DNA from 3 places in the Achromobacter animicus genome. Region 2 is predicted to be linked to each of the others. Evidence: predicted binding sites of a transcription regulator. Region 2 holds the regulator's gene; each other region holds the start of a gene.
What was found. The regulator FNR, encoded in region 2, switches genes on or off when oxygen is low (the NO sensors DNR and NnrR bind a similar motif). The targets are predictions, from matches to a motif close to TTGATNNNNATCAA.

Region 1 (7,141 bases), 3.4 Mb from region 2:
CGGGCATGCTGTCCAGTTTCCAGGACCGCGGGCGCGAAGGCTTCCAGCATCAGGGCATTCCGGCGGCGGGCGCCATGGACGAGCGCGCCCACCGGCTTGCCAATGCCTTGGCGGGCAACGAAGGCGACCCGGCCACGCTGGAAATCACGCTGACCGGCCCTACGCTGCGTTTCGACGTGCCGGCCTGTTTCGCGCTGGCGGGCGCCGACCTGGGCGCCACGCTGAATGGCCAGGACATTCCCCTGCTGCGTCCGCTGATCGCGCGCGCGGGCGACGTGCTGGCCTTCGGCGCGAGGCCCGCCGCCGGCGTGCGCGCCTATCTGGCCGTGCACGGCGGGTTCGCGCTGACGCCCGTCATGGGCAGCGAAACCACGTACCTGCGCAGCGGATTCGGTGGCTTTGAAGGACGCGCGCTCGCCAAGGGCGACGTCGTCCCCCTGCGCCGGCCGCTGCCGCCGGACCGCGATGCCGCCGCCTTGCAGAAGGCGCTGTGGGACGTGCGCGTCTATCTGCCCGCGACGCTGGGCAACAAGCAGCGCGAATTCATCCGCTTTCTGCCCGGCGTGCACTGGCCGGAGTTCTCGCAAAGCAGCCGCCGCGCGTTTGCGGAGTCGGATTTCCGCATCAGTCCGCAGTCGGACCGCATGGGTTACCGACTGCTCGGCCGCCCGCTCGCCATGAACCAGCCGCGGCAGATGCTGTCCGAAGCGGCCTGTTTCGGCACCGTGCAGGTGCCTTCGGGCGGCGAGGCCATCATCCTCATGGCCGACCGGCAGACCACCGGCGGCTATCCCAAGATTGCGCAGATCGCCACCGTGGATCTGCCCGCCCTGGCGCAGTCCGCGCCCGGCCAGACGCTGCGTTTCCAGCGGATCGAGCTGGAAGAAGCGCAGCGCCTGGACGGCGAGCGCGAGCGCGCGTTTGCCCAACTGCACGCCGCGCTTGAACCGCTGCGCGCGCTGCTGGCCTAGAAAGGAACCCGTTATGACCACCCGCATCGACCTCAATTGCGACATGGGCGAAAGCTATGGCGCCTGGGCCATGGGCAACGACGCGGCAGTGCTGCAGTTCGTCAGCTCCGCCAACATTGCCTGTGGCTTTCACGGCGGCGACCCGGCCACCATGCGCAAGACCGTGGCCGCGGCATTGGCGCGAGGGGTGGCTGTGGGCGCCCACCCCAGCCTGCAGGACCTGGCGGGATTTGGCCGCCGCGTCATCCAGATCAGTCCGGACGAGGCCTATGACATCGTCGTGTACCAGATCGGCGCACTGGCCGGCGTGGCGGCCTCGCAGGGCGCGCGGCTGCATCACGTGAAGGCGCACGGCGCCCTCTACAACATGGCAGCCAAGGACGAACCGCTGGCAAAAGCCATCTGCCAGGCGGTCAAGGACGTGGACGCCTCGCTGATCCTGTACGGGCTGGCGGGCAGCAAACTGATCGATGCGGCGCGCGCCGTTGGGCTGTCGGCCGCCAATGAAGTCTTCGCGGACCGCTCCTACCAGGACGACGGTTCCCTTACCCCGCGCACGCGCGCAGGCGCCATGATCGAAGACGTGGATGTGGCCGTCGCGCAGGTCGTGCGGATGGTGCGGGAAGGGTTGGTGCGGTCGGTGGACGGCAAGGATGTGCCGGTGCAGGCCGACACGCTTTGCATTCATGGCGATCAGCCCAACGCGCTGGTCTTTGCCAATGGCATCCGCAGCGCGCTGGAGCAGGCGGGCATCGAGGTGCGCACGCCGCCCCGCGGCTAAGGCGGGCGCAATAGCTAGGCGTCGTCGAGCGATGCCTCGCGGTACGCCCGCACGATGTCGGGCAGCACCTGCACCACGTACTTGCGCGTCAACGCCGCGGCGTGGTCGAAATCCCGGACGCGCAGGGCCTGGATGACGCCTTCCGTATAGATCGGAATCTTGTTGGCCTCCAGTGACGTGCTGGCCAGCATGTGGCGCAACGGCTCGATCTGTTCGTACACCTTGCCGAGCATGCTGGTCAGCGGCGCATTGCCGGTAAAGCGCGCGGCGGCCAGGTAAAAATCGCGCGAGGCGGCGATAAAGCCGCGCCCATCGAGGCGGCCCATCGCGGCGACGATCGCCTCATGCTGCGTGGTCAGTTCGGCCACCAGCGCGCTCAGATCGGGCATCTCGGCGACCTGCCGGATGCAATAGGCTTCCAGCTCCGCGCGCAGCATGTACAGATGGCGGATCTGGGTTTCGGTATAGAGGGTGACCCGGAACCCCTTGCGCTGGATGTGCGTCACCAGCCCGCTCAGTTCCAACAGACGCAGCGCTTCCCGGATGGGGCTGCGGCTGGTGCCGAAGCGCTGTTCCAGTTCCTGTTCCCGTAACGGCTGCCCGGGCCGGATAGTGCCGTTCACTATCAACTCACGAATCTGTTCCTGTAGGAAATACGGAATCGTGGCGGGCGCTTTGACGTCCAATCGGCTCCCCTTCTACTGCGTATGCAAGCTATGAGACCCAGACAAGATACTAGAAATCTATTGAAACAGAAATAGAAATAATGTTTCACACAATAGACACGGCATAGCATGGCCGTCTGCGGGCAGGGCGGGAAGGACGAATTTGACCGCCTGGCGCGGTCAGTCCCAGTCGTCGCGGTAGACGAATTTGGGCATTTGCCAGTTGAAGCGCAGGGCCATGAGGCGCATGGTCAGCCCCGCGGCCAGCGCGATGGGCACCGACGCGTTGGCCGACAGGCCGAGCGACATCGAGCCCAGATACAGTGCGCCGGTCACCAGAGACACGCTGGCGTAGAGTTCCTTGCGAAACAGCAGCGGCACCTCGTTGCACAGCACGTCGCGCAGCACCCCGCCGGCGCACCCGGTGATCATGCCGCTGATCAGCACGACGGTGATCGGCAACTGCATCATCTGCGCCACCTGGCAGCCGATGACCGTGAACGCCACCAGACCCAGCGCGTCAGCCAGCAGGAACACGCTGCGCAAGCGGCGCATGACCGGCGCGATCAGCGCGGTCAGGATCGCTGCCCCGCCCGTCATCCACAGGTACTCGGGATGCACGACCCAGGTCAGCGGATAGTGCCCCAGCAGCACGTCGCGCAGCGATCCGCCGCCCAGCGCCGTCACGCACGCGATGATGCAGACGCCCATCCAGTCCATGTCGCGCCGCCCCGCCGACAGTGCCGCCGTCATGGCTTCGGCAACGATGGCGACCAGGTACAGCGTGTGCAGCAGGGCGGGCGACAGATCGGTAAACATAGGTGGGGGGGTAGCTTGGGCAGGCCCCATTGTATTGAGCCTTGCCGGCGGGCGCGCCATTGCCTGCGCGCGCATCATCCCGTACCCTCAAACCTGCGTTGACAACGATCAACTCCGGTCTCGTTTCGCGGCGAGACAATGGAGACGTGCCCGACCGGGCGCTACTGGGCCAGGCAGCGCGGACGCGGGAGCCGCCCCTCTGGCCGTAACCGGGAGATTAGGTATGACCCAGCAAATTGGCCCCATCCTTCTGGCCACCGACCTGAGTGCGCGCGGCGACAGAGCCCTTGACCGCGCCCTGCAGTTGACCAAGGAACTGAACACCAAGCTGATCATGCTGCATGTCATGGAATCCCATGCCACGCCGCTCACCACCCCCGTCTGGCGCCGCCTGTCGCCGGACCACAAGGCCCTCGTCGAACGCGAACTCGCCGAAGACGTCGCCGCCGCCAACGTGCCGGCGGAAGTCGTGGTCACCAAGGGCGACCCCGTCGCCAGCATCATGGAAACCGCCGACGCGTATGGCTGCTCGCTGATCGTGGCCGGCATCGCCCGCCAGGAAACGCTGGGCCGCCTGCTGCTCGGCACCACGGTCGAAAAGCTGGCCCGCCAGGCGCGTCAGCCCGTGCTGGTAGTCAAGAACCGCCCCCGCCGGCCCTACCGCGACGTACTGGTCGCCACCGACTTCTCGGATGGCTCGCGCCAGGCGCTGCGCGCCGCACTGCAATTGGTGCCCAATGCGGACATCACCTTGTTCAACGCGTATGAAGTGCCGTTCCAGAGCGTGAGCAAGCCGGACGACGGCGTCGTGGACAACCTGTATCGAACCGCCGAACAGTGCGCCGAGCGTTTCATCGCCGAAACGCCCGAACTTCCCAAGGGCCGCCCGACCAAGGTCGTGCTCGAAGCCGGCCAGCCCGAAACCGTGCTGTCCGACTACTCGTTCAACCACCGCTCCGACTTGGTCGTCACCGGCACCCACGGCCGCACCGGCATCCTGCGCACCGCCATCGGCAGCGTGGCCGAGCGGCTGCTGGAATCCCTGCCCAGCGACGTGCTGATCGTCCGGCTGAGCGGCGAAGAATAGGTTTTCGGCCAGCAAAAAGGCGGCGCTTGTGCGCCGCCTTTTTTTTGCGATCGGTCGGCTACGATTCGCCCTGCTTTTCCATGGTCTCGATCGTGCCGCGCAGCTTGCGCAGCAGCACGAGTCCCGGCAGGGCAATGGCCACCGTCAGCAGGAAGAACCCGGGCCATCCCAGGTATTCGACCAGCGGCGGCGTCAACGGGCCGGCCAGATAGGTGCGGCCCACGGCCGACAGCGCCGACAGCAGCGCAAATTGCGTGGCGGAGAACCGCTGGTGGCACAGCGCCATCAGCAGACCCACGAAAGACGCCGTGCCCAGGCCGCCGCACAGGTTCTCGATGCCCACGCCGGTTGCCATCAGCCACAGGTTTTTCGGGCTGACCGCGATCAGCCAGTACGCCAGGTTCGACACTGCCTGCAAGAGGCCGAACGCCATCAGCGACCGGTACAGCCCCCAGCGCGCCATCAGCGACCCGCCCGCCAGCGCGCCAATGATGGTGGCCGCCAGCCCCAGCACCTTGTTCACGGTGCCGACCTCTGTCGGCGTGAACCCCGCGCCGCGGATCAGAAACGTGGTGGACAGGGCCCCGGCGAACGCGTCGCCCAGTTTGTACAGCACGATCAGCAGCAGCACTTCCATCGCGCCGCGGCGCATGAAGAATTCGCGGAGCGGCTCATTCACCGCCTCGCGCAGGGTGCGCGGCGGGCGCGCGACGTGCTCGGGCTCGGGCGCCCACAGCGTAGCCAGCGCGCAAAGCAGCATCAGCCCGCCCATCACCATGTAGGTGTTGCCCCACCCTATCCACTGGTCCGCCATGATCAGCGCCAGACCGCCGGATGCGATCATGGCAAGCCGGTATCCCATGACCCGGATGGCCGCGCCCGCGCCGCGCTCGTCCTTGCGCAGCACGTCCGTGCAATAGGCGTCGAAGGCGATGTCCTGCGTGGCGGACAGAAAGGCAACCAGCACGGCCAGCACGGCCAGCGCCATCAGCGTGGACGACGGCGAAAGCGTGCCCATCGCCATGATGGCCACCGCCAGCAGCAGCTGCGTCACGAGCATCCAGCCACGGCGCCGGCCCAGCACGGGCGGCGCAAACCGGTCGACGAACGGCGCCCAGAGGAATTTGATGGTGTAGGCCGTGCCTACCAGGGTGAGGAAACCGATTTCCTGCAGCGGCACGCCTTCGACGGTGGCCCAGGCCTGCAAGGTGCCGCTGGTCAGGGCCAGCGGCAGCCCGCTGGCAAAGCCCAGCACCAGCAAGGGGGCAACGCGCGGGCTGGTGTAGACGTTGGATACAGCGGTGATGACGGTCTCCTGAAACTTGGCCAGCGGCGTCACGGGCGCCGGCCGCGGGCTTGCGGCATTTTAGGGCCTGTTGCCCCGCGCCGTCAGGAGGATGCGTGTCGGAATGTCAGGGGGATGATTGTCAGGGCGAAGCAAAGCGGTACACGGCCAGCGTGCTGCGCCAGCTGGGGAACGCCTTCACTTCCTTGCCTTCGTTGAAGGTGGCGCGTTCCAGGATGCGCAGGCCCACTTCCCCCGCGAGCTGTTCGAAGTCGCGCAACGTGCACAGGTGGATGTTCGGCGTGTTGTACCACTGGTACGGCATCTGTCCGGTCACGGGCATGCGGCCGCGCAGGATGGCCCAGCCGTGCGGCCAGTAGCCGAAGTTGGGAAACGACACCACGCCGTAGCGCGCCACGCGGGCCATTTCACGCAGGATGTGCTCGGTGCGGTGCATGGACTGCAGCGTCTGCGACAGCACGACGGTATCGAACTGCTTGTCGTCAAAGAGCGCCAGGCCGTCTTCCAGGTTCTGCTGGATGACCTCGACGCCGCGACGCACGCAGGCGATCACGCAGGTGTCGTCGAGTTCGACGCCGGCTCCCTTGACCTGGCGATGGTCGCGCAGGTGCGCCAGCAGCGCGCCGTCGCCGCACCCCAGGTCCAGGACGCGGCTGCCCGGCTCGATCCACCCGGCAATGCGCGCCAGGTCAGGCCGCAGCGCGCTGTGAGCATAGCGTGGGGTCACGGAAGTCATTCGGAGCATCCTTCAATCGGGGCGGCGGCTTGCAGGCCCAGCTCGCGCGCGATGCGTTCGTAGTAGCCGCGCACCACCGCGTGATAGCGCGCGTCTTCCAGCAGGAAGGCGTCGTGGCCGTGCGGCGCGTCGATCTCGGCGTACGTGACGGGACTGGCGTTTTTCAGCAGCGCCCGCACGATCTCGCGCGACCGCTCCGGCGGGAAGCGCCAGTCGGTCGAAAACGACACCAGCAGGAAGTTCGACTTGGCAGGCGCCAGGGCGCGCGCCAGATCGCCGCCCGTGGTGCGAGCCGGATCAAAGTAGTCCAGCGCGCGCGTGATCAGCAGGTAGGTGTTGGCGTCGAAATAGCGCGTGAACTTCTCGCCCTGGTAACGCAGGTACGACTCGACCTCGAACTCGACGTCGTAGCCGTAGCGGTACGCACCGTTCTCGGCGGGTGCGCGCTGGGCGCGGCCGAATTTTTCGGCCATGTCGTCGTCGGACAGGTACGTGATGTGGCCGATCATGCGCGCGACCGACAGGCCGCGGCGGGGCACGGTGTCCTGCGCGTAGTAGTCGCCCCCGTGGAAATCCGGGTCGGTGATGATGGCGCGGCGGGCCACTTCGTTAAAGCCGATGTTCTGCGCGGACAGGCGCGGCGTGCTGGCGATGACGATGCAGTTGGCCACGCGTTCGGGCAAGGTGATCGACCAGCTGAGCGCTTGCATGCCGCCCAGCGATCCGCCCATCACCGCCGCAAAGCGCTCGATGCCGAAGTGGTCCGCCACCCGCGC
Region 2 (7,141 bases):
TGTCCGAGGCGCCCGCCGCGCGCATCGACTTGTCGCGCATCGCGCCGGATCTGGGTGTCGAGGTGACGCGCCCCTCGTTCGACGCGAGCGTGGGACGCTTGATCGACAAGGTCGAGACCACCGTGGGCCAGTTGCTGCGCGATGCGGGCGTGTCGACGGCGGACGTGGATACCGTGTTCTTCACGGGCGGCTCAAGCCGTGTGCCGCGCCTGCGCGAAAGCGTGTCCCGGCTGGTGCCCGAGGCGCGCAGCGTGGAAGGTGACCTGTTCGGCAGCATCGGCGCGGGTCTTGCGCTGGATGCCGCGCGCAAGTTCGGCTGACCGGCCGCCGGCGGGGCGGTGGTAAGCTGCCAGGCGAGCCGGCAACGGCTCGCCGCCCCTCTCAGTTTCCGATCCAGACGTCCTCATGACCCGACCCGCCGATACCCATCTCGTCGAAACGCTCCTCCAAAGCGAGGCCCCGTATGACGGCAGCTTCCTGAAGATCCGCCGCGATACCGTCAGCCTGCCCAACGGCCATACCGGTATCCGCGAGTACGTGGTGCACCCGGGGGCGGTGGTGGTGATTCCGCTGCTCGACGATGGCCGGGTGCTGCTCGAGCGGCAGTTCCGATATCCCGTCGGCCGCGTGATGACGGAATTTCCCGCGGGCAAGCTGGATCCGGGCGAGGATCCGCTGGTGTGCGCCAAGCGGGAACTGCTGGAGGAAACGGGCTACACCGCCGGCCAATGGGCCCACGCGGGCGCCCTGCATCTGGCCATCGCCTATTCCACTGAAATCATTCACATCTTCTTTGCGCGTGGCCTGCGGGCAGGCGAGCGCCAGCTCGACCAGGATGAATTTCTGGATGTCATCAGCAAGCAGCCCGAGGAGCTGCTGGCGGCGTGCAGCCAGGGCGAGGTCACCGACGCCAAGACGCTGACCTGCGTACTGTGGATGCAGAATGTGCTGTCCGGCGCCTGGAAGCTGGACTGGCAGGACAACGTCGCCTGAGCGGCGTCGGGCAGTCTGACGACGATGTGCTCGCACCCGGTTCTCGTCCAGCCCTCGGGCCTGCGCTTTGACGCGCCGGCCGGCACGTCCGTGCTGTTGGCGGCGCAGGCTGCGGGCATCAAGCTGCCCAGTTCGTGCCGCAATGGCACCTGCCGCGCCTGCATGTGCCTGATGCTGGAAGGATCGATCGTGTACGGCATCGAATGGCCCGGCCTGTCGCGCGACGAAAAGGAAGAGGGCTGGATCCTGCCGTGCGTGGCCCAGGCGACGTCGGCGCTGGAAATCCAGGCCCCCGGCGCTGCGTTGATCGAGACGGCGCCGCCCGCGGTTCGCCCGCTTACCGGCGCCAGGCGCTGACCGCGGCGACCGGCAACAGGGTCGCCGCCATGCCTGCGGCCATTCCTGCCGCCATGCCCAGCACCATTCCCCAAAACGGCGCAGCGCCCAGCGCCTGCGCTGTCTGAACGCCCAGGCGCGCGCCCAGCACCATACCGATCGCCATGAGGACCAGGCAGAGCACCCGGCTTGCCAGCGGCGGTTCGCCGGCTTGCAGCCGCAGCCAGAGCCATCGGGTCTGAGGCACGCGGGACCAAAGCAATTGAACCCAGGGCCATCGAGTCCCGGACAGCTGGGACCAGGGCAGCAGCGCCGCCAGCGCCATCGCGGCCGAGCTGGCCGGCATCAGCTCGACGTGCCGCCATGCCAGTTGCGCCAGCGTTCCCGGCGCACCGCACTCGCTGGCCAACAGCGCGGCGGGCGTGCGCCACGTGTCCACAATCAGTCCGGCGCCCATGGCCGCCAGGCACGCCAGCCACAGGCCAGCCATGCCGGCCGTGGCCCGCGGCCTAGCGGTGGTCGTGGCAGGCTTGGCGCGGGGTGTCGCCGTATCGGTCATGGTGGCGCACCCAGTCGCGAACATCGAAGTACGGGCCGTTTTCGTTGCGGCCCAGCGGCGCGATGTCGAGGTAGTTGTAGGCCCCCGCCAGGCGCTCCACGCCGCGTTCGAAGGCCGAGTAGGTGTGAAAGATTTCGCCGTCGGGATCACGGAAGAACGCGCTGGCCCCTGGACGTTCCTCGACGGCGCCATCCGCCTGCGGCACGGAGGCTTCGAAGTCGAAATTGAAATCGCTGTCCGCTGACGAGTACCAGTCAAACTGCCAGCCCATGCGGGCCTGGAAGGCGGCCAGGCGGGCATACGGCGCGCGCGAGACAGCCACCACCGTCACGTCGTGGTGCCGCAGGTGCATGAGCGCGCTGTCCAGGTGATCGGCCAGGAGCGAGCAGCCCACGCACCCGTCCTCCCAGTCCGGACTGAACATGAAGTGATAGACGATGAGCTGGCGCCTGCCTTGGAACAGGGCATCCAGACCTTGCATGCCGTGCGCGCCTTCAAAGGCGTAGGGCTTGTCCACTCGCACCCACGGCAGCGCCATGCGGTCGCGGGCCAGGGCGTCCGAGGCGTGGGTCAGTTCCTTTTCGCGCCGCAACAGCGCCTCGCGGGCAACGGTCCATTGGGGGCGGGATACGACGGGATGATCGGTTTGCATCGTGCGTCTCCTTTGCGTGCCGGGCGCTTGGACCCGGGGGTCAAGTTCGGATCCGGCGGACAGGTCCGGGGCGCCAGGTTCAGGCCTTGCCGGCCAGGTGGTCCGCCAGCCGGTCCATGGCGCCGGACCAGCCATTCTCGTGGCCGTCGCGGGTGGGCTCGTCGACGAACGGTGTCTGCAGGAAGGCAAGCTCGGTGCCCCCGTCTGCCGAGGTGAAGTCCAGCGTGATCAGTGAGGTTTCCTGCGGCGTGTCGCGCCATGCCCAGGTGAACACCAGACGGCGATGCAGCGCGACTTCCTGGTAGCGGCCGCTGGCGTAGTGTTCCCCGCCGTCTGCGGTGATGAAGCCGACTTCATAAGCGCCGCCCACCCGCACATCGGTTTCGGCCAGCAACACGCGTTGCGTGCCCGCCGGGCCGAACCAGCGCATCAGCGCTTGCGGGTCGGTCCAGGCTCGCCAGACGCGTTCGACGGGGGAGTCGAAGCGGCGCTGGAGCCGCAGCTCGAGGGGGGAGATTCGGTTTTCCATGGGTGGATTTCCTCTTCGTGATAGAGATATCGCGCCAGCGAATCCAGTTGGCCGGTCCAGAACCTTTCGTACCGTGCCAGCCAGCCGGCGGCGGCGCGCATGGGTTCGGGAGACAACGTGCAGCGCACGACCCGCCCGTCCTTGGCGCGCGCGATGAGGCCGGCCTCTTCCAGCACCCGCAGGTGTTTCATAAAGGCGGGCAGGGACATGGCGTGGGGTCGGGCCAGCGTGCTGACCGAGGCCGAGCCCTGTTCCAGGTCCGCCAGCACCCGGCGGCGCGTGCCATCCGCCAGCGCGGAGAAGATGGCATCGAGAGCATCATCATTTAACTTAACCATAAGGTTAAGTTTTAGGTCTGCCACCAGCGCGTGTCAAGCGCGATGGCTTCGGACTTTCCCTAGGGGTGAAGCGCGTTACTTGCCGCGCGGCTTGATGATGTCGCAGGCCGCGGCGGTGTTGCTGGCCGGGGCGTCGCCGCCCAGCAGCGCTCGCACGCCGCAGACCGAGCCGAACATGCGCTTGCCGTCGTGGCCCACGCCGCCGACTTCGAAGGCGCTGTGACGCAGGGGGACGGGCTTGGAGCCTCGGGCGGCCAGCACGTGCTCGTACTGGACATAGCCGGTGCCGCGCGCGAGCCGGGTGGCGCCCTGGGCTTCGGCGCCGCAGGCTTTGTCCAGCAGCCGGTGCTCCGGGTTGTTGTCCGCGCCGCCCAGCAGGTAGACCACATCGCGCGCCGCGTAGCGCACGAAGAGGCGGGAATCGTCGGATTCGCCGGCGTAGGCGGGCAGCTTGTCCGTGCCGTACTTGTACTGGTTGTAGGTGGGGCAGATGCCGCGCTCGTAGGGCGCGTAGCCTTTGCCGTCGGCGCGTGGCCGTTCGTTGGTCAGGTACAGGTAGGAAGAGGGGTTGGCGACCACGTACCGCAGGGTCAGGCCGTCGCGGCGCAACACCCCGTCCACGTTGTTCAGCACGGCATACCGGTGCACTAACTGCGCGCCGGCCGAATGGCCGGCAAGCACCAGGCCGGCGAGCGACGGCAGGCGCTTGCGGTCGTCCAGGCTGCGCAGCAGGTCGTCCAGAACCTGGAACGAGGTGACGGGGGCGGGCCGGCCCGTGGCCTGGACGCTTTCCTGGCCGTCTTCCCAGCTGGCCTTGCGCCAGGCGGCCATGCCCGCGAAGCCCGAGTCGATCGAGCCGGAAAACCGCGGGGCCAGCACCAGCGTGTCGCCGGCGCGCGCCGGGTCGGCGGCGACCAGCGCGGCGGCGGTTTCGTAGTAGTTGTCGGCGTCGCGCTTGACGCCGTGGATGACGATGAGCACTTGCTTGATGCCGCGCAGGTCGTCCTTGGCCAGATCCCGGTTGGCGTAGACCGGCATCTTGTACCGGTTTCCGGGGCGGCCCAATTCAACCGCCTGCCAGCGCAGCGGCGCCGCGCGCTTGGGCACGGGCGTGGCTTCGTCGTAGTCGTAGGGGTCGGGCAGCGGCGTCTGCGCATGCGCAGCGCCGCAAGCCAGCAGGGTGGCCAGGGCGAGCGAGGCCGCCAGCGCCGTGCGGGTCAGGGATGTGGCAGGCGCGCGGCGCATGGCGCGGCGACCCCTCAGCAGCTTTCGAGTCCCAGCAGTTGCTTGAGCGCGGGCAGGTCCAGGATGCGGACTTCGCGCTGGTTGATCTTGATGAGGCCGTCGCGGGCAAAGCGCGAGAACAGACGGCTGACCGTTTCCAGCGTCAGGCCCAGATAGTTGCCGATTTCTTCGCGGCTCATGCGCAGCACGAACTCGGTGGACGAGTAGCCCAGCGACGCATAGCGCTGCGAGAGGTTCAACAGGAATGCGGCCAGGCGCTGTTCCGACCGCATGGAGCCCAGCGACGCCAGCATCTGGTGCGAGCGGGTGATCTCGCGGCTCATGAGGCGGCGGAATTGCTGTTGCAGCGACGGCAGGTGCGACGCGACGCGATCGACTTCGTTCAGGCGGATGACGCAGACCTCGGAATCTTCGAGCGCCACGGCGGCCGACACGTGCTTGCCATCCAGCATGCCGTCCATGCCGACGATCTCGCCGGGCAGATGGAAGCCGGTGATCTGGATCTGGCCGGTGGCGTCTTCAAGTTGCGTTTTCAAGCTGCCGAAGCGCACGCCGTAGACGGCGTCGAGCGGATGATCCAGCGAAAAGAGCGTCTTGCCTTTTTCCACGCGGACGCGCTCTTTGACCAGTTCGTCCAGCTTTTCGACTTCGGCGGCTGCCATGCCCACGGGAACGCAGACGTGACCCAGCATGCACGTGGAACAGTGGGCGGCATCAGGGGCAATGGGGACCCGTTTTTGCATACGATGACCTTTAGAGTGCCCATTGCACGGCGGGCGCCGGAACGGGTGTGAAGCACGAGACAGGCGTCTATTGTAGTCCGTTGTTACTACGGGTGTCTTACCGGGCGTCCTGCTTTGTTCTGGAAAGGCGATGAGCAATCCAGTCTTCCCCGGCGATATCGACCGCCGCGGCCCGAAACGCGGGGTCGATCGGATAGTACTCGCAGGGCAGCAGACTGGTCGGGCCGGCGCCTTCCAGACGGGCGGTAACCGTGCGGCGCACGAAGCAGCAGGGCTTGCCGGGCTGGTATTCTTCGATCTCGTCCATCAGGGCGATCAACGCCGGTTCCACCTGGAAAACGTCGCCGCGCACGCGCCGGCCGTCCTGCACGGGGATGAGCCCGGGCCAGTCGCCAAAATCGACCAGCATGCCGGGCACGCTGGCCGCGCCGACGTGGCTGGCGGCCGGCAAACCGCGCGCTGCGGCCGCCCGGGCGAGGTCGTTGATTTCGCCGGCCCGTAGGGTGCCGTACACAAAAACGTATATGCTCATTGCTCTGTTTGCTGGTGCACGTCGAAGAAGACCATGAGAGGCGCCGGGTGTTGAAATTGTCTCACCCGGCCACATATTCAGGTTATCGAGCCAGCCGGCACGGATCGGTCAGGCTCCCCACAAGCCAATACGACCATTATGCGATTCGACAAACTGACGACCAAGTTTCAACAAGCGTTGGCAGACGCCCAAAGTCTGGCCGCCCGCAACGACCACCCCTACATCGAACCTGTCCACGTGCTGTCCGCCCTGTTGTCGGATTCCGACAGCGGCGCGGGCAGTTTGCTGGCGCGTGCCGGCGTGGCGGTCAACCGACTGGGCCCGGCCCTGGAGTCCGCCCTGAAGGGCTTGCCGCAGGTGCAGGGCGAAGACAACGTGCAGGTGGGCCGCGACCTGCAGGGCGTGCTGACCCGTACCGACAAGGAAGCCTCCCGCCGCGGTGACACCTATATCGCCAGCGAACTCTTCCTGCTCGCGCTGGCCGACGACAAGGGTGAAGCCGGCCGCATTCTGCGCGACGCGGGCCTGCAGAAAAAGGCCCTGGAAGCGGCGATCGACGCCGTGCGCGGCGGCGAGAACGTGTCGGGCGCGGAAGGCGAAGCCAACCGCGAGGCCCTTTCCAAGTACACGCTGGACCTGACCGAGCGCGCCCGCCAGGGCAAGCTGGATCCGGTCATCGGCCGCGACGACGAAATCCGCCGCACCATCCAGATCCTGCAGCGCCGGACCAAGAACAACCCCGTGCTGATCGGCGAACCCGGCGTCGGCAAGACCGCCATCGTCGAAGGCCTGGCGCAGCGCATCGTCAACGACGAAGTGCCCGAGACCCTGCGCGGCAAGCGCGTGCTGTCGCTGGACCTGGCGGCGCTGCTGGCGGGCGCCAAGTTCCGCGGCGAGTTCGAAGAGCGCCTGAAGGCCGTGCTGAAAGAGCTGGGCCAGGACGACGGCCGCAACATCGTGTTCATCGACGAGCTGCACACCATGGTGGGTGCGGGCAAGGCCGAAGGCGCGATGGATGCGGGCAACATGCTCAAGCCGGCGCTCGCGCGCGGCGAGCTGCATTGCATCGGCGCCACCACGCTGGACGAATACCGCAAGTACATCGAGAAGGACGCGGCGCTTGAGCGGCGCTTCCAGAAGGTGCTGGTCGACGAGCCCGACGTGGAATCCACCATCGCCATCCTGCGCGGCTTGCAGGAGCGCTACGAAATCCA
Region 3 (7,141 bases), 930 kb from region 2:
GGATGCCTTGCTCGGCCAGATTGGATGCGAGTGATCGCGTAAACGCATGGATCGCGCCCTTGGTCGATGAGTAGTCCAGCAGCTTGCCGCTGCCGTTCAGGCCCGTGACGGATCCTGTGTTGATGATGGCGTCGCCCGTCTTCAGGTGTTCCAGCGCCGCGCGTGCCATGTAGAAATAGCCGGTGATGTTGGTGCGCAGCGTCTTGTCCCATTTCTCGTCGCTGATTTCCGGCAGCGTGTCGGTATGCAATTGGAAGGCGGCGTTGTTGACCAGGATGTCGAGCTTGCCGAAATGCTTGACGACCTGCGCCACCGCTTCGTTGCAGAAGGCTGAATCCTGCACGTCGCCGGGGATCAGCAGGCACTGACGGCCTTCGGCCTCGACCGCGCGGCTGGTCTCCTTGGCGTCTTCGTGTTCGTTCAGGTACAGCACCGCGACGTCTGCGCCTTCGCGCGCAAACAGCACGGCCACCGCGCGGCCAATGCCGGAGTCGCCGCCGGTGATGATGGCGACCTTGTCCTGCAGCTTGCCGCTGCCTTTGTAGCCGGGCGCCCGGTACTGCGGTTTGAGCACCATGTCGGCTTCAACGCCTGGCTGTTCGTCCAGGTGCTGGCCCGGCATGGGCGGCGTGGGGTGCGGGCGGTCGCCGGTCTGGGCGTTCTTGGGTGTGCTCATGTTTTCTCCCATTGGGCGGCGCGGGATGCGCCTTGCGCCCGGGAGTCAAGCAAACGCCGTTCCCGGCGACCGTGCCGACCGGCTACTGACGGCCGACGATGATGCCGAGCAGAAACGCCGCACCCGCCGCCAGCCCGACTGCCTGCCAGGGGCGCGCGTGAATGTATTCCTCGGTGCAATCCAGGGTTTCGCGCATCAGGTCATGCGCGTTGTCGGACGCGTCGCGCAGGCTTTGACGCGTGGCTTGAAGCTGGTCGCCCAGGCGCGCCTTCAAGGCCTCAAGGTCAGTTGCCGAGCTGTCGCTGAGTGTGGCTTCCAACTCGTCGATCCAGCTTTCCGGATGCCGCGAGCGCCTGTAGGCGCCACGATTGTCGGGGCCGTTCTCGGGGAAGTCGGAAGGCATAGGGGTATTCGTCGTGGCCATCGAAAGCTCCTTGACTGTCGGGCGGAAAATGCGCCGTCGCGGCCGGCCCGGACGGCCGCGTGGCGGGGCGAGGCTTACGCCTCGACCATGTCTCGGCATGCCAGCGTGCAGGCAATGCAGGCGCCCGCGCAGATCTGACACTTTTCGGATTCGTGCGTAGAACACTCGCGCGCGCAGGCATCGCAGACCAGCGCGCACAACGTGCACAGCGCTTGCGCAAATTCGCCATCGCGCGCCAGCATGGCCGCGCATAGCCGGCAGACTGCCGCGCAGTCGACGCACAAGGCGATGCAGGCCCTGAGCTGCGCCGGATTCTGCCGCAGGCAGCTCGCGGCGCACTGGTCGCACGCCACCGCGCATTCATAGCAGGCTTGCACACATTGCTCGAAGTTTGGGTCTCGCATTGCATCTCCTTGTGAACGGCCGACGCCGCGCAGCCACACAAGGGCAGGGCGCCCGGCGGCACATCCGCTTGCAATTTGAAGGTCTTGACAGTTTGTCCAGCGGGCGAGGGGCCGTAGGATGAAGGTTCGCACTGGCTGGAGACCACCATGAAACCTTCGTCCGCACCCAAATCCACCCCGTCGGCGCGCGCCGACAACTCCGCGCAGGACAACGCTAAGATACTGCCGCCGAGCGGTCCCGTCGACGTGCCGAATCTACCGGACAAACCCGATGCCGATACGCCCGACGAGGCCGCCCGCGACAAGCGCGAAGTGGTCGACAACAAGACCGAGTCGAACTGGGCCGACGGTTCCGCGCCGCAGCCCCGTGCCAAAAACGCGCGCTCGTCGATCTTCTGATTAAGCATCGGCCGCCTGCTGTTCATGAAGGAAAGCGAGCAGGCGCCGCTCGTCGGCGCTGAGCCCGCGTGGACCCGCCGGCGCGGCCTTGCGGGCCGGCAACGTGCCGGTCAGGTAGGCTTCCATGATCGCCGGATGCACGTAACACGCGCGGCAGACGGCCGGCGTATTGGCTAGACGCTTGGACACCTGTTTGATGACGTCCACGGCCTCCTGTTTGGCTTGGCGCTCGTCCTCGAACGGACGCGCCTGCAGCGCGGCATAGGCCATGACCGACCCCGCCCACGTGCGATAGTGTTTCGCGGTGTATTCCCCGCCGCCCGCGTGGCGCAGGTAGGCGTTGACCGCGCCCGAATCCACCGGACGCTTGTCGCCGTCCGCATCCAAATATTGAAATAGCTGCTGGCCTGGGATGTCGAGGCATTGCTTGATGATGCGGGCGACCCGCCGGTCCGTAACCGTGACGTCGTGCGCCACGCCGCTCTTGCCCTGGAACCGGAACCGGAAGCGGCTGCCGGCCACGGTGGTGTGGCGGCGCGTCAGCGTCGTGAGGCCGTAGGATTTGTTTGCCCGCGCGTATTCGCGTCCGCCAATGCGGATCAGCGTGATCTCCAGCAGGCGCACCAGTACGGCAATCACCTTGTCCTGCGTCAAACCCGGTATCTTCATGTCGCGCTCGACCTGGCGCCGGATGCGCGGCAGGGCATGGCCGAAGGACAGGAGATTCTTGTACTTGGTGGCATCGCGCACCGCCGTCCAATCCGGGTGGTAGCGGTACTGCTTGCGGCCACGCGCGTCGCGCGCCGTGGCTTGCAGGTGCCCATCCTTCAACGGACAGATCCACACGTTTTCGTAGGCCGGCGGAATCGCCAGCGCGTTGATGCGCTGGATTTCCGATTCGTTGGTGATACGGGCGCCTTTCTCGTCCAGGTAGTGGAACGTATGGCCATTGACCCGCACGCGGGTGTAGCCGGGTTCCGTGTCGTCCACATAGGTCAGCGCCGCCTCTTCGACGGGCAGGGGATCCGGGTCCTTTTGCGTGCGGGTGCTCATTCAATCTCCGGGTGCGCGCGGTAGCGCCCCGACCCAGCATGCCGCGTTCCCGAACGCCCCGCGCCGGGCGGCGCGCGGGTTTGGGCACGGCGCTTGCTGAAGGCGTTGTCGGCAATCGTGCTACCGGAACCGCCCGCCGGACCGGCAGCGCCGCCCGCGAGAGAATCTTCAGAGGAGAGTGCAATGCAAACCGTCCTGCAACTACATGTGCCGCCGAAGCCGGACCCGATTCCGCCCGGCTCGCCGCCGGGCGACCTGCCCGTGGACCCGGATACCGATGAGCCGGACGTGGATCTGCCGCCGCTGTCCCCGCCGGTCAAGGAAATCGTGCCGCCGAAAGACGCTTGAGGCGTCGCTCTTACACAACTCGAATCAATAAGACCAAGGAGTCATTATGTCGACCATCCTGCTGATCATCCTGATCCTGCTGCTTATCGGCGCCGTGCCTGCGTGGCCCCATAGCCGTAGCTGGGGCTATTACCCCAGCGGCCTGCTTGGCATCGTCGTGATCGTGCTCATTGTGTTGCTGCTGATGGGACGCATATAGCGCCTTGACGCGCTGACGGCCGCCGGGCGCGTGCGCGCGTCTGGCGGGCCGCATCAGGATGGACTGCGGCGGCACACGCCGCATCGGTGGGCCATCACGGCGCCAGTCCTGGCGCGCGCGCCGCGTCGGGCGTAAGATCTGCGGGTTTCAGCAGCAACCCACATAGACCCGCAGCCCGACATGAGCATCCCCTTATTGATCCTGATCGACAGCGTTCAGGACTATCTTCCCGTCATCGAATCCCAGGGCTTTCGCCCGATCCTCGCCACCACCGACCAGACCCGCGCCCAGGCCATCGAGGACCACGGCGCCGGGATTCGTGCCGTCCTGACGCGCGGCGCCACCGGCCTGCGCGCCGATGAAATGGCGGCGCTGCCCCAATTGAGCATCGTGTGCTCGCTGGGTGTCGGCTATGAAAATATCGACCTTGCTGCGGCGCACGCGCGTGGCATCGAGGTCACGAATGGTCCCGGCGCAAACGCTGTATCCGTGGCCGACCACGCGATGGCGTTGCTGCTGGGCGCCGCGCGCCGGCTGCCACAGGCTGACGCCTGGGTCCGGCAGGGGCACTGGAGCGGGTTCATGGGCCCGCAGGTCAGCGGCAAGCGGCTGGGCATTCTGGGCCTGGGCACGATCGGCCTGGAAATCGCCCGTCGCGGCGCGAACGGCTTCGGCATGAGCGTGGGGTATTACAACCGCCGCGCCCGTCCTGAGTCCGGCTACACGTATTTCGACAATCCGCGCGCGCTGGCGGCCGGGTCTGATTTTCTGGTGGTGGCCACGCCCGGCGGCGCCGGCACGCATCATCTGGTGGACGCCGGCGTGCTGGAGGCGTTGGGTCCGGACGGTTATCTGATCAACATCGCGCGCGGCAGCGTTGTCGACACGGACGCGTTGATTGCCGCGCTGGCCGAGAAGCGCATTGCCGGCGCCGGACTGGACGTGGTGGACGGCGAGCCGACCATTCCCGATGCGCTCAAGCAGCTGGACAACGTGGTGTTGACGCCGCACAGCGCAGGGCGTTCGCCGGAAGCGGTGGCGGCGACCGTGGCGCTGTTCCTGGAAAACGCCACGGCGCATTTTGCCGGCAAGCCTGTGCTGACGCCGGTGCGGGACGCGAACCTCGTGGCTGCGTAACGCCGCGCGGCCGATTGCCGGCGCGAGTATGGCGCCGGCGGATGCGCCAATATTGAATACGCCGACGCCGCGCCCTTTGTGGATGCGGCGTCGGCGTCTTTGCGGGCTACGCCCTCAGTGCGAGAACATGATCGGCACCGTCATGCTCTTCAGAATGGAGGCGGTGGCGCCGCCCATCGCCCATTCCCGGAATTTGCTGTGGCCGTACGCGCCCATGACGATCAGGTCGGCGCTGTAATCGGCGGCGGCGTTCAGGATGGTGCTGCCGACGCCAACGCCCTTGATGTCTCGGCGCACGTGGTCCGGCGCGGAGATGCCGTGCGCCACGAAGTAGGTGACCAGATCTTCGAAGGGGATGGATTCGACGTTGCGGGTGGCCGCGCCTTCGTCCATGGTCAGCACGACGACATGCGAGGCGCCTTGCAGCAGCGGGGTGGCATCGGCCAGTGCGCGGGCGGCTTCGCGGCTGCCGTCCCAGCAGAGCAGGACGCGGTCGCCGACGACCGGGAATTCGCCGCTGGACGGCACCACCAGGACGGGACGCCCGGCGGTCAGCAGGGTTTGTTCGACGAATTCGTTTTCGTGGGCGGCCTCGACATCGTCGCGGTTTTGCTGGCTGACGATGATGAGGTCGCTGGCGCGGCCGTGCAGGGCGACGGTGGCGCTGGGCGAGGATTCACCGGCGCGGACGACGGCCGGTACGTCTGCGATGGCGGCGGATTCCAGAAAGGCGTTCTGCACCTCGCCGCGGTTCTGGGCCTGCAGGTTCTTCATGATATTGAGCGTGCGCGACATCATGACGGATTCGCCGTAGTAGTACTGCGGCGGCGCGGAGCTGGCGTAGACCCCCACCAGTTCGGCCTTGTGGCGCTTGGCCAGTTCCAGCGCCAGCGCGGTGCGGCGCTTGCAGTCAAACCCGTGGTCCAGGTGGACGGAAATGCGGCGGTACATGGTGGGCCTCCTTGGTTAAACAAGCCATGTCCGTATGGTTGCCGTTTAACCAGGGCGCTCTATTGATGCGCATCAAGCCGGTTTGAGTTTCGCCCCGCCGGCTCAATGCAAGCCGCCATTGCAAGCACCTATTGCACGCGGCTATTGCGGCGCCGGATCGCGCTGCACGCGGTCGCGCAGTTGGCGGATCTGACGCGCCTGCTGTGCGATGCGGTCGAGCGGCGCGGCCAGCGCCGGTTCGGCTTCGGCAATGACAGCGGGCACCGCCATCCCGCGGGCCTCGGGGACCGGGCCGGAGCCTTCCGGATGCAGCACGTGCGCCAGCACCGCGCCGTAGTCCCGCAGTGCGGCCGCCGCCGGCGATTCTGGCGGCAGCGCTGGCTGGATCTCCAGCACGGTGCCCGCCGCCGTAATGCGGCGCATGGCGTTGAGCAGGTTCACGGCGGTGTCCACGTTACGGTCGCGATGCACCGGATTCTGCTGCAGCCGCTGGAGCGACGCCTCGGCGTTGTCGGCCGACAGGCAGGCGAGCCGACGCAGGCCGACGATGTCGCGGGAAGCGGCGTCGCCGCTTTTTTCCTGGGCCAGCGCCAGGGCGTAATCGGCATGCCGCTGCAACGCGCGCGCCAGGGCGCCGGCCAGCTGCCGCGGCTCTTTCTCGGGCCAGACCAGAAAGCCGACCAAGAGCGCCAGGATGCCGCCCAGCACGCTGTTGAACGCGCGCAGCGCGGCCAGCGTCGGCTCGTAGATCTCGGGCTGCTGGATGTGGCTGACCAGCACGAACTGCGACGTCAGGAAGAAGGTGTACAGCGCGTAGTGGACGGTGCGCGCGGCAAACGTGCCCAGCGCGATAGGCAGGACCGCCAGCGCCACGGACAGCGGCGTCGTGAGCAACAGGCCCAGCAACGAGGCGCTGATGGCGCCGGCCACGCTGCCTATCACCCGCTCGACAGTGCGCTGCCAGGTCGTCGCAAAGTAGGGCTGCAGGATGAAGATCAGCGTCAGCGACATCCAATAGCCGTGGTTGACGGCAAAGGTCTTGGACAGCGCCACGGCAATGGTGGCGCCCACGCCGACCCGCAGCGCATGGCGGAAGGCATCGGATTCAAACCGCAGGTTCTGGCGCAGCGTGCGCCAGGCCTGCCGGGCGCCGGTGCCATCGCTGGCGCGGTGCGCGGGTGCGGCGGGGGTCGCGCCCAGATCGAACAGCGACTGCGTGACCGCCTGGGCGTTGTGCAGCAGGCGGTCCAGCACCGGCACCACGGAGGCCAAGTCCGGCGCATAAGCCATGGCCCCGCCACGCAGGTCGCGCAGTCCGGCGTTGTAGTGGGCCAGGCGCTCGCGCAGGCACTCGGCCTGCTTGGCGTCGCTGACGTCGGACGTGCTGGCGATCGCGTTGCAGACGCTGGCGTAGCGATGCAGCGCGTGCGACAGGTGCGCCCCGGCGCTGCGGCCCAGCCAGCGCGGCGCATTGGACTCCAGCAGGTCGGCGGCGGCGACCAGCGCAATGAAGCTGTCCTCGGCGCTGTCCAGCAGGTAAAGCAATTGAT

Region 1: a site for FNR is predicted at 3,335-3,348, ahead of AB3147_RS02320 (universal stress protein). Genes of this name have one in related genera too.
Region 3: a site for FNR is predicted at 5,654-5,667, ahead of AB3147_RS13580 (universal stress protein). Genes of this name have one in related genera too.

Annotation. Positions count from the first base shown of each region.
Region 1 is NZ_JAYGJK010000001.1:522,795-529,935, reverse strand. It holds gene AB3147_RS02340 (5-oxoprolinase subunit C family protein) at 1-971, shown strand, start outside; gene AB3147_RS02335 (LamB/YcsF family protein) at 985-1,752, shown strand; gene AB3147_RS02330 (GntR family transcriptional regulator) at 1,767-2,438, opposite strand; gene AB3147_RS02325 (trimeric intracellular cation channel family protein) at 2,598-3,236, opposite strand; gene AB3147_RS02320 (universal stress protein) at 3,460-4,323, shown strand; gene AB3147_RS02315 (muropeptide transporter) at 4,382-5,662, opposite strand; gene metW (methionine biosynthesis protein MetW) at 5,751-6,365, opposite strand; gene metX (homoserine O-succinyltransferase MetX) at 6,362-7,141, opposite strand, start outside.
Region 2 is NZ_JAYGJK010000001.1:3,915,568-3,922,708, reverse strand. It holds gene AB3147_RS17935 (Hsp70 family protein) at 1-320, shown strand, start outside; gene AB3147_RS17930 (NUDIX domain-containing protein) at 406-993, shown strand; gene AB3147_RS17925 (2Fe-2S iron-sulfur cluster-binding protein) at 1,018-1,350, shown strand; gene AB3147_RS17920 (hypothetical protein) at 1,331-1,888, opposite strand; gene AB3147_RS17915 (DUF899 domain-containing protein) at 1,839-2,540, opposite strand; gene AB3147_RS17910 (SRPBCC family protein) at 2,620-3,069, opposite strand; gene AB3147_RS17905 (ArsR/SmtB family transcription factor) at 2,970-3,407, opposite strand; gene AB3147_RS17900 (hypothetical protein) at 3,483-4,652, opposite strand; gene fnr (fumarate/nitrate reduction transcriptional regulator Fnr) at 4,667-5,395, opposite strand; gene AB3147_RS17890 (gamma-glutamylcyclotransferase family protein) at 5,493-5,927, opposite strand; gene clpB (ATP-dependent chaperone ClpB) at 6,066-7,141, shown strand, end outside.
Region 3 is NZ_JAYGJK010000001.1:2,985,701-2,992,841, forward strand. It holds gene AB3147_RS13540 (SDR family oxidoreductase) at 1-676, opposite strand, end outside; gene AB3147_RS13545 (DUF883 family protein) at 759-1,079, opposite strand; gene AB3147_RS13550 (four-helix bundle copper-binding protein) at 1,175-1,504, opposite strand; gene AB3147_RS13555 (hypothetical protein) at 1,652-1,903, shown strand; gene AB3147_RS13560 (DNA topoisomerase IB) at 1,904-2,956, opposite strand; gene AB3147_RS13565 (hypothetical protein) at 3,140-3,304, shown strand; gene AB3147_RS13570 (DUF3309 family protein) at 3,351-3,503, shown strand; gene AB3147_RS13575 (2-hydroxyacid dehydrogenase) at 3,684-4,640, shown strand; gene AB3147_RS13580 (universal stress protein) at 4,755-5,591, opposite strand; gene AB3147_RS13585 (FUSC family protein) at 5,733-7,141, opposite strand, start outside.